2 regions of the Marinobacterium marisflavi genome follow, and region 2 is predicted to be linked to the other one. Evidence: predicted binding sites of a transcription regulator. Region 2 holds the regulator's gene; the other holds the start of a gene.

Region 1 (5,914 bases), 890 kb from region 2:
TGTCATCCGGAACTTGGTGATATCAGCGTGCGGCTAAGTGCAGTCTCCGTTGAGGTGACCGGAGCAGACCAGTTTGTCCGATTCGACCTAGGGGTTGGCGACAAGCTTACCGCCCGATTTACCGATATTGCCCCTGTGCATGCAGGATCTGAGATGAGCTTTACGCTGAAGTCCGCTGATGTGCGTCTGTTTGACTCTCAGACCCAGCTTGCTGTGGAGGTGTGCTGATATGAGTGCGATTGATCTCTCTTTGCGTCCACCTGAATGGTACAAAGACGCGGTGATCTATCAGGTTTACCCGCGCAGTTTTCAGGATAGTACTGGAGATGGCGTCGGGGATTTGCAGGGCATCAGCTCCAGATTGGAGTATCTGGCAAGTCTTGGGGTCGACACAGTTTGGCTATCACCCTTCTTCAAATCACCCATGAGAGACTTCGGGTACGATGTCAGTGACTACTGCGATGTTGATCCGATATTTGGCAATCTTGATGACTTCAAAAAACTGGTAGAGAAAGCCCACTCACTTGGATTGCGCATTATTATCGACCAGGTGCTTAGCCACACATCTGACCAACACCCCTGGTTTGTTGAGAGTCGAAAGAACCGAACCAACGACAAAGCCAACTGGTATGTCTGGTCCGATCCGAAAGATGATGGCACTCCACCAACGAACTGGCTATCAATCTTCGGCGGCACTGCTTGGCAGTGGGATGCGCGCCGCAGGCAGTATTATCTGCATAACTTTCTGACGGAACAGCCGGATCTCAATTTCCATGAACCTGAGGTGCAGGATGCAATTCTTGCAACGATGAAGTTCTGGCTGGATCTTGGCGTGGATGGTTTTCGCCTCGATACCGTGAACTACTATTTCCACGATCAGCGCCTACGCGACAATCCGCCGAACATATCCAGCATAACGCAGGATCCAAGCGATCGCTCGCACTCGGTTTATGATCATCAGCATCACTACTATGACAAGTCTCGCCCGGAAAATATTGTCTGGTTGGGGCGTATGCGCGAACTCTGTGACGGCTACCAGGCGGTACTGCTTGGAGAGATTGGTTGTGAGCGGCAGATAGAGCGGATGCTCGAGTACACACTGGGCGATGACAAACTGCATACCGCCTACAGCTTCGCGTTGATGGGGCCAGACCACTCAGCTGAGTTTATCACTGAGCAGGTGATGCCCTTTGTTGAGAATCAAACCGAGAGCTGGCCTTGTTGGGCGACTTCAAATCACGACGTCAAACGTACAGCGAGCCGCTGGTTGGTTGACGGTGAGGCGGAGGCGAGTCGCAGCGCGCTGGAGAGTCATGCGGTACTGCTTGCGACTCTGTTTGGTACACCCTGCATCTATCAGGGCGAGGAACTGGGCCTAACCGAGGCGGACTTGGCGTTTGAGGATCTGGTCGATCCCCCGGGCATTACCTTCTGGCCTGAATATAAAGGTAGAGATGGTTGCCGGACGCCGATGGTATGGAACGCTGAGGCTGTGAATGCGGGATTTTCCGATGCCAAACCTTGGTTGCCTGTATCGCCTGAGCACTTGGCGAAAGCGGTGGATCAGCAGGTTTCGAATAGCGCATCGCTGCACGCTTTCTATGTGCGCTTGCTGAGTTGGCGCAAGCGTAACGATGTTGTGCGTCGCGGTGAGTTTAGGTTTGTTGATGCAGCCGAGCCCCTGTTGGCTTATGAGCGCAGCTTAGATAAGCAGATGGTGCGAGTGGATATCAATCTAGGTTCAACCAGTGCCGTTGTAGATGAAGTGCCGGGTGAGTTGGTGTTCGGTGTGCCGGGTGCTGAATTGCAGCCTGGTGAGTACAGGGTAGTGATGCGGACAAAGTAGGGTGATGTTGCGCAGGTCTCTCAGTGCTTAACTTTAAGCGGTGGCCCACGAGCCCCGGCAGTGTGCTCCTGCACTGCCGATATACAGTACATCCGTCGGGCTAATTCCAGACTTACGGCGCCGCTCTCGCACATCCTTGTGCTTCGCGGCACCTGTGCCCGGACGGGTATAAGTGCGTCCATGCACAAAAAAGCCCCAGCTGGAAGGCTGGGGCTGGAGAGGGCGGCTGAGTCCTTCAGCCGCGGTCAACAGATGTGGGTTACTTGCGAGTAGTGGTGAACTCTGGGTACGCTTCCATACCACATTCAGAGATATCTACACCTTCGTACTCTTCCTCTTCGCTTACTCGTACACCCATCACAGCTTTGATGATGGTCCATACGATCAGGCTGACTACGAATACCCAAACGAAGATGGTACCTGCGCCGATCAGCTGGCCAGAGAAGCTAGAGCCATCGTTAGTTACTGGTACCAGAAGCAGACCCAGCAGACCTACAACACCGTGTACAGAGATCGCACCGACTGGATCATCAATCTTCATCTTATCAAGAGTCAGGATAGAGAAGACTACCAGTACGCCACCCAGCGCACCAAAGATGTGAGCCTGAAGTGCAGAAGGAGTAGAAGGTTCAGCTGTAATAGCTACCAGACCAGCCAGCGCACCGTTCAGTGCCATTGTCAGGTCAGCTTTGCCGAATAGCATGCGAGCTACGATCAGGGCAGCAACAGCACCGCCTGCGGCAGCAGCGTTAGTGTTCATGAAGACAACTGCGACAGCGTTTGAGTTCGCAACATCAGAAGTCGCCAGAACCGAACCACCGTTGAAGCCAAACCATCCCAACCACAGGATGAATGTACCCAGGGTAGCCAGTGGCAGGTTAGCACCTGGGATCGCATTGATCTCACCGTTCTTGCCGTACTTGCCTTTACGAGCACCCAGTACCAGAACACCCGCCAGAGCAGCAGCTGCACCAGCCATGTGTACGATGCCTGAACCTGCGAAGTCAGAGAATCCGAGGTCACCCAGAGTGTACATGCCAAAGACAGCGTTGCCGCCCCAAGTCCATGAACCCTCCATAGGGTAAATGAAACCAGTCATGACAACTGCGAAGACTAGGAATGCCCAAAGCTTCATACGCTCAGCAACTGCACCCGAGACGATAGACATAGCCGTTGCGACGAATACCACCTGGAAGAAGAAGTCTGCCGATGGCGCATAGGTTGCAGGCTCGTCACCGGAGAAGCCATCGCCAGTGATACCGGACAGGAAGTACTCGCCGCCGTACATGATTGCGTAGCCGCTGACGAAGTACATGATAGAAGCGATCGCGTAGAGCGCGATGTTCTTGGTTAGAATTTCAGTTGTGTTTTTAGAACGGACCAGACCTGCTTCGAGCATCGCGAAGCCAGCAGCCATCCACATGACTAGGGCACCACACACCAGGAAGTAGAAGGTGTCTAGTGCATACTTGAGCTGAGTTACATCCACAGCTGTTGTGTTGAGCATCTCTTCCATTGTTCAGTCCTCCAATGGCAGCAAAATTAAAGTGCGTCGTTGCCGGCTTCGCCGGTACGGATGCGGATAACCTGTTCCAGCTCAGAGACAAAGATCTTGCCGTCGCCGATCTTGCCGGTGTGAGCTGCTTTAGTGATCGCCTCGACAACCTGATCTACCAGCTCGTCAGAGACAGCAGCGTCTAAACGAACTTTAGGGAGGAAGTCGACAACATACTCGGCGCCCCGGTAGAGCTCGGTGTGGCCCTTCTGGCGGCCGAAGCCTTTAACTTCTGTGACGGTGATGCCCTGCACACCAATCTCTGACAGTGCTTCACGCACGTCGTCGAGCTTGAAGGGCTTGATAACGGCTGACACTAATTTCATGTCTGTTCTCCTTAGAAAGAAAATCGGTCTTTTTCGAATTCGTATGTCTGGGATTGCGTAAGTCGTGCCAACTATTAATAAAATTATTTATAAACAATGAGTTATAAGTGTTTTTATGCGTGGGGAAAGTTCTTAGGAAAAAGTCTGTGCACCTTTTTGGAGAGTGATGCGTGCACATATTTGGTGCGCGCACTATTTTGGTGCATTGCGAGATGGTGCAGACAGCCTGTGTATTCAATTGGGGGGTGTGGCTAGCGGCTGGTATACTGTGTGCTCTTTTTTGGCGTTTTTTCTGGAGATGAAAAAGATGATCGATCCCAAGGTTTTCGAGTCAATCAGTGCTGGAATGGCGCAGTTCATGCAATCTCGACCAGATCTTCCGGGGCAGGAGATGCTACAGCAGCAGATCAAGCAGATGTTGCAGAGCAGTTTTTCTAAGCTAGATCTGGTGACCCGGGATGAATTTGATGCCCAGGCGGCTGTTCTGAGTCGAACCCGAGAGAAACTTGAGCAGCTCGAAGCGCAGGTTGCCGCTCTTGAAGCGCGCCTGAATGAGCAGCAGTAGGCTTCTAGCTGCAGCTTAAAAAGCGGCTTTAATAACAGGGTCCAGATCTGCTGCTACACTGAAAAGCAGTTCTGAACAGAGACACAAGGATGGTGTCATGGCCCTAGCTAAACTAAAAACCCGGGCGCAGCTCGGTATCGATGCACCGCTGGTAAGCGTTGAGGTGCACCTCTCCGGGGGACTCCCCCACTTCACAATTGTTGGCCTAGCTGAAACCGCTGTCCGCGAAAGCCGTGAGCGGGTGCGCAGCGCGCTGTTGTTATCCGGTTTCGATTATCCTCAGCGGCGCATCACTGTGAGTCTGGCACCGGCAGATATCCCCAAAGAGGGTGGCCGATTCGACTTGGCGATCGCGTTGGGTATTTTGCAAGCCTCGAACCAGATCAATAGCGCTCATCTGCAGCAGTTGGAGCTCTATGCCGAGCTTGGGTTAGACGGCCAGTTGCGTCCGGTATCAGGTCTGTTCCCAGCGCTGCTGGCCTGTCAGCAGAGCGATAGCGCTGCCGTTGTTGCGCCCGAACAGTACGCAGAGGCCGGGTTGGCGGGCTGTTCGGTGCTGAGTGGGGTTGCCAATTTGTTGGAGCTTTGCCATCGTCTGCAGCAGGCTGACATCGAAACTCAGCAACCAGATCCGGCTCTGTGCGGCGCTGAAAATGCCGAGCACGCCTCCCAAGAGCTGTCGCAGATTCGCGGGCAACTGAGTGCGCGCTTTGCGCTAGAGCTGACAGCAAGTGGAGCACACAATTTACTGATGCAGGGCCCGCCAGGCAGTGGCAAAAGCCTTCTAGCGCATGCGTTACCGGGTATTCTGCCACCGCTGACACCGCAACAGGCGCGCGAAGCCGCTGCACTGCACTCGATCACCGGTAAGCCGATAGATTCGCTCTTTGCAGGCCTGCCACCGATTCGATCGCCGCACCACAGCGCTTCGGCTACTGCCATTATTGGGGGTGGCTCGATCCCTCGCCCAGGAGAGGTGTCGCTGGCCCATAATGGTGTGCTATTTCTCGATGAGGTGGCGGAGAGTTCACGCAGTACACTGGATATGTTGCGCGAACCACTGGAAACGGGCGCGGTCACGATAGCGCGGGCTAAAGCACGTTTTACCTTTCCTGCTCGCTTTATGCTGATTGCGGCGCTCAATCCCTGTCCTTGTGGCTACTACGGCGACGGCAGTGACCGCTGTGTCTGCGCGCTAACCGCGATTGAGCGTTATCAGGCGCGTCTCTCAGGCCCTTTGCGAGATCGCTTTGATCTGCAACTCACATTGGAGGCAGTTGATCAGGAGGATCTGATTCGAGCATCTCAACCGATGGAGGGCAGCGCTGATGTGCGAGCGAGGGTATCGCGAACCCGAGAAGTACAACTTCAGCGTCAGGGGTGTCTCAATTCACAATTAGATATGGAGGCGGTGCAGGCACTGCTGAGTCACTCAGAGCCGCTGCAGCAGCTCTATATTGATGCCAGCTCTAAGCTCAAGCTCTCCGCCCGAAGCACCCACCGATTGTTGCGCGTGGCGCGGACGCTAGCCGATATGCAGCAAGCTCAGCATATAGAGGAGTCACACTTGTTGCAGGCGCTGAGCTATCGTCATTAGCTTAGGTCACTGGCATTGGGAATGC
Region 2 (5,914 bases):
CTGACTGGATCAGCGACAAACCAGGTGGAGCAGGTGCTGTTCGCGAGCTCTGTGATCTAATCCTCGCCGCTCAAGGCAAGCTCGATGCAGCCCTGGAGCGCTATCTTTGATCTCACTTAATCGTCTGCGTCTGATTGTCGCCTCACTGCTGGTGCTTGCCCTGCTCCTGGTGTGGCAGTTCGGCTTTCGAAGTAGCGAGACTCAGCAGACCCTCACAGACAGCGACCGACGCATCGACTGGTTTGTCAACGAGGCTTTGCTAACTCGCTACGACCTTAACGGCAAACGCAGCTCGGTCACTGATGCGCAGACGATTACCCATTTCGAGGGGCGGCGCGAAAGCGAACTGACACGCCCCTACTCTGTCGGTTTCAAGCCATCGCAAGAGGTTACGCACACCTTGAGTGCGATGCGAGCAACCTATCAGGACGATAACAGCCGCCTAGACCTTGCGGAACAGGTGGAGCTTCACCATAATCCAGAGACAGATCAGGCTGTTGCAATGTTCACGCCAAGCCTGACCTATTTCCCGAATAGCGAGCTGGCGGTCACTGAAGACCCTGTAGAGATCACCAGTAGCTCGGGTGAAACGCGGGCAATTGGTATGGAGTTTTATACTGCCGAGAACCGCATGGAACTGTTATCAACAGTAAGGGGCAACTATGTTGCAACTGAAAACCGTTAAACTCTCTACCGCTGCCCTTCTCGGCTGTTTGTGCGCCAGCAGTTTCGCACTTGAGAGCGATCGCGACCAGCCGATCTACGTGGCAGCTGACCGCGCCAGTATCGACGACAATACGGGCATCACTGTCTACACCGGCAATGTTGATATAACCCAAGGCAGCATGATCCTGCGAGGCGATCGCGTTGAGTTGCGTCGTGATGCCGAAGGCAATGTGGATCAGATCATCTCAGATGGCACACCTGCCTATTTTGAGCAGCAGCCCTCTGAGGAGCAGGCCGTCACCGTCGCGACGGGCGATAAGCTCGATTACGGGGTCGGCACGCAGTTACTGAAGATTATCGGTGACGCCAAGGTAACCCAGGCCGGCGATGAGTTTACCGGTGCTCGTATCAATTACGATATGCAGAAAGCTCTGGTAGACGCCTTCAGTGACAGCAAATCCGACAAACGTGTTCGCATGGTCATTCAGCCACGCAGTGATTCGGGTTCATGATCAGACTGGAAGCTAACGCTCTGGCTAAAGCTTACCGCGGCCGTGAAGTGATCAAAGATGTCTCACTCAGCGTTGAGCAAGGCGAGATTATCGGGCTGCTTGGTCCCAATGGTGCTGGGAAAACCACCTGTTTCTACATGATCGTCGGTCTAATTTCTGCTGATCGAGGTGCCATACGACTCCAGCAGGATGACATCACTCGCCTACCCATACATCAGCGCGCCCGCTTGGGCGTCGGCTATCTGCCACAAGAAGCTTCCGTGTTTCGCAAGCTAAGTGTCTACGATAATCTAATGGCCATTCTGGAGACACGCAAAGATCTGACTCAGGCGCAGCGTGAAGAGAAGGCTCAAGCACTACTTGAAGAGTTCCATATCACCCATATACGCGACTCCAAAGGGATGGTGCTCTCTGGCGGTGAACGCCGACGTGTGGAGATAGCCCGTGCGTTGGCCAATGATCCGAAATTTATCTTACTAGATGAACCTTTTGCCGGCGTCGATCCAATTTCAGTCAGCGACATAAAACAGACAATTCGCCACCTGAAAGATCGCGGCATCGGTGTACTAATTACCGACCACAACGTGCGCGAGACTCTCGATATCTGTGAACGCGCCTATATTGTAAGTGAGGGACGCATTCTCGCTGAGGGCAACGCTGAGGCGATATTAGCCAATCCGCAGGTGCGTCAGGCATATTTAGGGGACGAGTTTAGGCTGTAATTGTCCTGGCTCGTTTAAGTGAATAAAGAATTATGAAACAGTCTCTTCAGCTAAAAATAGGCCAGTCATTAACGATGACGCCTCAGCTTCAGCAAGCGATCCGCCTGCTGCAGCTCTCCACACTGGAGCTACAGACTGAGATACAGAATGCGCTTGAATCCAATCCGCTGCTTGAAGTAGCTGAGGAGGATGAGGGCGACGTCCAAACGAATTCCAGCGAATCAGAATCAGTAGCCAGCAGTGACTCTGCCGAAGTCAGTACGCAAGCCAGTGACGAAATTGACTCCTCCGCAGAGAGCGAGCTGAGCAGCAATGACTGGGATGATCAGCCGGACTCTAGTCAAACCGATAGCGACTGGAATGAGGGGATACCCGATGAGCTGGCGACAGATAGCTCATGGGACGACACTTACCAAACCAGCACCACCACAAGCACGGCAACGCGCGACGATGACTGGACGCCCGGCGATAACGACACGCTGCAAGACACGCTGCAAGATCACCTAAGCTGGCAGCTCAACTTGACTCGTATGAGCGAGTTGGATCGTTTTATCGCTGAGGCTTTCATTGATGCTATCGACGGCGACGGCTACCTGACAACCGACTGCGGCGATATTCTGCTGCAGTGTCAGGAGCAGTACCCTGAAGAGTTCATGGATGTCGAGATGGACGAAGTCGAGGCGGTGTTGCACCGACTACAGCAGTTCGACCCTCCTGGGGTCGCTGCACGCGACCTGAGCGAGTGCCTGACGATTCAGCTCAAACAGCTCTCTCCTGATACCCCTCTGCGCCCAGAGGCGTTGAGATTGTGCCGTGATTATCTGGCGCTTTTGGGCAACCGCGACTATAAATCAATTATGCGTCGGATGCGGATTAAGGAAGATAGCCTTCAAGCCGTTATTGAACTAATTCAAACACTTAACCCACACCCCGGCTCGATTATCACCGAGAATGCGGCCGAGTATGTCATTCCTGATGTGCTGGTACGTAAAGTACAAGGGGATTGGGTGGTCAGCTTAAATAGCGAAGTGTCGCCAGAACTCCGAATCAACGATCAGTATGCGGACTTGATCAAGCGCGGTGATACCAGCGCACAGAACCAGTACCTACGCGATAACCTTCAAGAGGCGCGTTGGTTCCTGAAGAGTTTACAGAGTCGTAACGAAACCCTGCTGAAAGTCGCCTCACAGATTGTTGCCAAACAGATCGGCTTCTTGGAGCGCGGTGATGAGGGGATGGTACCGCTGGTTTTGCATGACATCGCTGAGGCGGTAGAGATGCACGAATCAACGATCTCACGTGTCACTACGCAGAAGTACATGCATACGCCACGCGGCGTCTTCGAACTGAAGTACTTCTTCTCTAGCCACATCAGCACAGTCGATGGCGGTTCGGCTTCATCGACAGCCATCCGCGCTGTCATCCGTAAGCTGGTCGATGATGAAGATAGCCGTAAGCCCCTGAGCGATAGCAAGATAGCCAAAATACTTGAAGATCAAGGTTTCAATGTAGCCAGACGGACAATTGCAAAGTATCGTGAGGTATTGAACATACCACCGTCAAATGAACGCAAACGACTGGTTTCGCAATAGATTTTTTGAGGCAGGGCGGGCCTCTACCCTATTCCGCCCGGTACGAGGAGAAGTCATATGCAAATTAACATCACCGGACATCATGTAGAGCTGACTGAAAGCATGAGCGAATACGTGCGTACCAAATTTGACAAACTAGAGCGCCACTTCGACAACATCCAGAGTGCTCAGGTTACCCTTAGCGTGGAGAAGCAGGGTCAGAAAGCTGAGGCCGATATTCATTTGGCCGGCGGTCAGGTTGTCGCCTCACATGAGCACGATGATATGTATGCCGCGATTGATGCGATGGTGGACAAACTTGACCGCCAGATCATCAAGCACAAAGAGAAAATGAAATCACACAAATAAGTGAAGTAATAGACAATGCAACTTGGAGAACTGCTAATCAGTTCAGCGACCCAACAGGGTGCTGACATTGCTAGCAAAAAGCGTGTCTTAGAGGTGGCCAGCGAGATGCTGGCCACTTCCGTTAATGGCACCGATGCTGACACTATTTTTTCTGGACTACTTAACCGCGAACGCTTAGGCAGCACAGGCCTAGGGTCAGGGGTTGGGATTCCCCACTGTCGCATTGCCGGAGCCGACAAACCGGCTGCTGCGTTGCTGACACTGACTAAACCCATCGACTTTGATGCGATAGACAGCCAACCCGTCGACCTAATCTGCGCTTTGATCGTTCCGGACGACGGCAACGATGAGCATCTAAAAACGCTAGCGGGCCTCGCTGAACTATTCAGCAACCCGAAAGCGCTTAACGAACTGCGCCAGAGTCCCAACAGTGATGCGCTATTCAACAACGCTCAATCCCTGTCTAGAGCCTAGAGATAATTAAGATGCGACTCGTAGTAATCAGCGGACGCAGCGGATCGGGTAAAACCACTGCACTTCAGGCACTGGAGGATGTGGGTTTCTACTGCATCGATAACCTGCCTGCCAGTTTGCTGCCGATGCTAGTCGATCAAATGAATTCCAACTCAAATGGCCCACGGCGAATTGCGGTCGGCATCGATGCTCGTAATCAGTTTGCAGATTTGAAGCGATTCGAAGAGGTTGTTGTGCGTCTCAGAGAGGCGTCGGATCTGTCGTTCGAGATTGTCTTTCTAGACGCCTCGGAAGAGTCCCTGCTCAAACGCTACTCTGCTACTCGAAGAAAACATCCGCTGAGTACCGACGAGATTGTTCTCGAACAAGCTATTCAACTTGAAAAGTCACTACTCGAACCCATCGTTTCCGCTGCTGACCTTCAGATCGACACCACGCAGCTAACACTCTACCAACTGCGCGACACAATAAAAGATCGGGTCGCCCAAAGGGCTGAACAGACGTTGGCACTGCAGTTTGAGTCCTTCGGTTTCAAGCATGGCGTGCCACTGGATATAGATTTCAGCTTCGATGTTAGAATTCTACCCAACCCCTACTGGTATCCTGAGCTGCGCCAGTATACCGGGCAGGATCAACCGGTCGTCGAATTCTTGGGTAAGGAACCTGAGGTGAAGAAGATGATTGAAGATATACGCTCATTCATCGAGAGCTGGATACCCGGTTTCAAAAGTAACAATCGCAGCTATGTCACCGTGGGTATTGGCTGCACTGGCGGTCAGCACCGTTCTGTGTTTGTCGCTGAACAACTTGCTGGTTATTTCAAAGAGCATATGGATAATGTGCAGGTGCGCCACCGAGAGCTGAATTAACTCTATGATTGAACAAGAGATCACGATCATCAACAAGCTTGGGCTGCACGCTCGAGCCGCCGCTAAACTGATCGGCACCACTAGCTCCTTCGCTTGCGACATTCGTATCGATAAAGGGGGTCGCGAGGTCGATGCTAAGAGTATAATGGCCGTAATGATGCTGGCTGCCTCCAAAGGGACAGAACTCAAAATCATCACCAACGGTGAGGATGAGGCGGCAGCAATGGACGCTGTGACAGCGCTAATTAATAACCGCTTTGATGAAGAGGAGTAGTGCCTTAAGAGACTCTTAAGCCACTCGCTCTGAGGGACGAATGATGAGCACAGACGATAATCAGATCGATCTAGAATCGCTGTCGACCGCCCTCGAGACCAATCAGCATCGGGAAATCCGTTTTATGATTAACCGCGGCATGCGTCCCGTAGAGGTTGCGCATCTGCTGGAAAAATCCCCTCCCCGCGAACGTCGTATCCTCTGGGGCCTGATCAATCAGGACAATGAGGGTGATGTGCTACAACACCTCGGTGACGATATTCAGGCTGAAATCCTCAGCGAAATGAATGCCTCCGAGCTGCTAGCGATCACCGAATCTCTGGACACCGACGACCTTGCAGACATCATGCAGCAGTTGCCTGACACGATCATGCGCGAACTGCTCGAGAACATGGATCTGCAAAACCGCGAGCGGCTGGAGGAGGTACTCTCCTACCCTGAGGACACCGCTGGCGGC

What was found. Region 2 encodes sigma-54, which starts transcription at its own class of promoters, with help from an activator protein. Its sites were predicted from a motif close to TGGCACNNNNNTTGCTNT; they were not measured.
Region 1: the regulator sigma-54 is predicted to act here: its motif matches at 3,780-3,797, upstream of glnK (P-II family nitrogen regulator).

What each region holds. Positions count from the first base shown of each region.
Region 1 covers NZ_OZ457898.1:195,589-201,502, forward strand. Annotated here, with positions in the region: gene AC1WNR_RS00915 (ABC transporter ATP-binding protein) at 1-228, shown strand, start outside; gene AC1WNR_RS00920 (alpha-amylase family glycosyl hydrolase) at 230-1,846, shown strand; gene AC1WNR_RS00925 (ammonium transporter) at 2,106-3,362, opposite strand; gene glnK (P-II family nitrogen regulator) at 3,389-3,727, opposite strand; gene AC1WNR_RS00935 (accessory factor UbiK family protein) at 4,035-4,292, shown strand; gene AC1WNR_RS00940 (YifB family Mg chelatase-like AAA ATPase) at 4,390-5,889, shown strand.
Region 2 covers NZ_OZ457898.1:1,082,378-1,088,291, reverse strand. Annotated here, with positions in the region: gene AC1WNR_RS05375 (KdsC family phosphatase) at 1-110, shown strand, start outside; gene lptC (LPS export ABC transporter periplasmic protein LptC) at 107-685, shown strand; gene lptA (lipopolysaccharide transport periplasmic protein LptA) at 663-1,178, shown strand; gene lptB (LPS export ABC transporter ATP-binding protein) at 1,175-1,900, shown strand; gene AC1WNR_RS05355 (RNA polymerase factor sigma-54) at 1,933-3,492, shown strand; gene hpf (ribosome hibernation-promoting factor, HPF/YfiA family) at 3,550-3,840, shown strand; gene AC1WNR_RS05345 (PTS sugar transporter subunit IIA) at 3,856-4,314, shown strand; gene rapZ (RNase adapter RapZ) at 4,326-5,183, shown strand; gene AC1WNR_RS05335 (HPr family phosphocarrier protein) at 5,188-5,457, shown strand; gene mgtE (magnesium transporter) at 5,501-5,914, shown strand, end outside.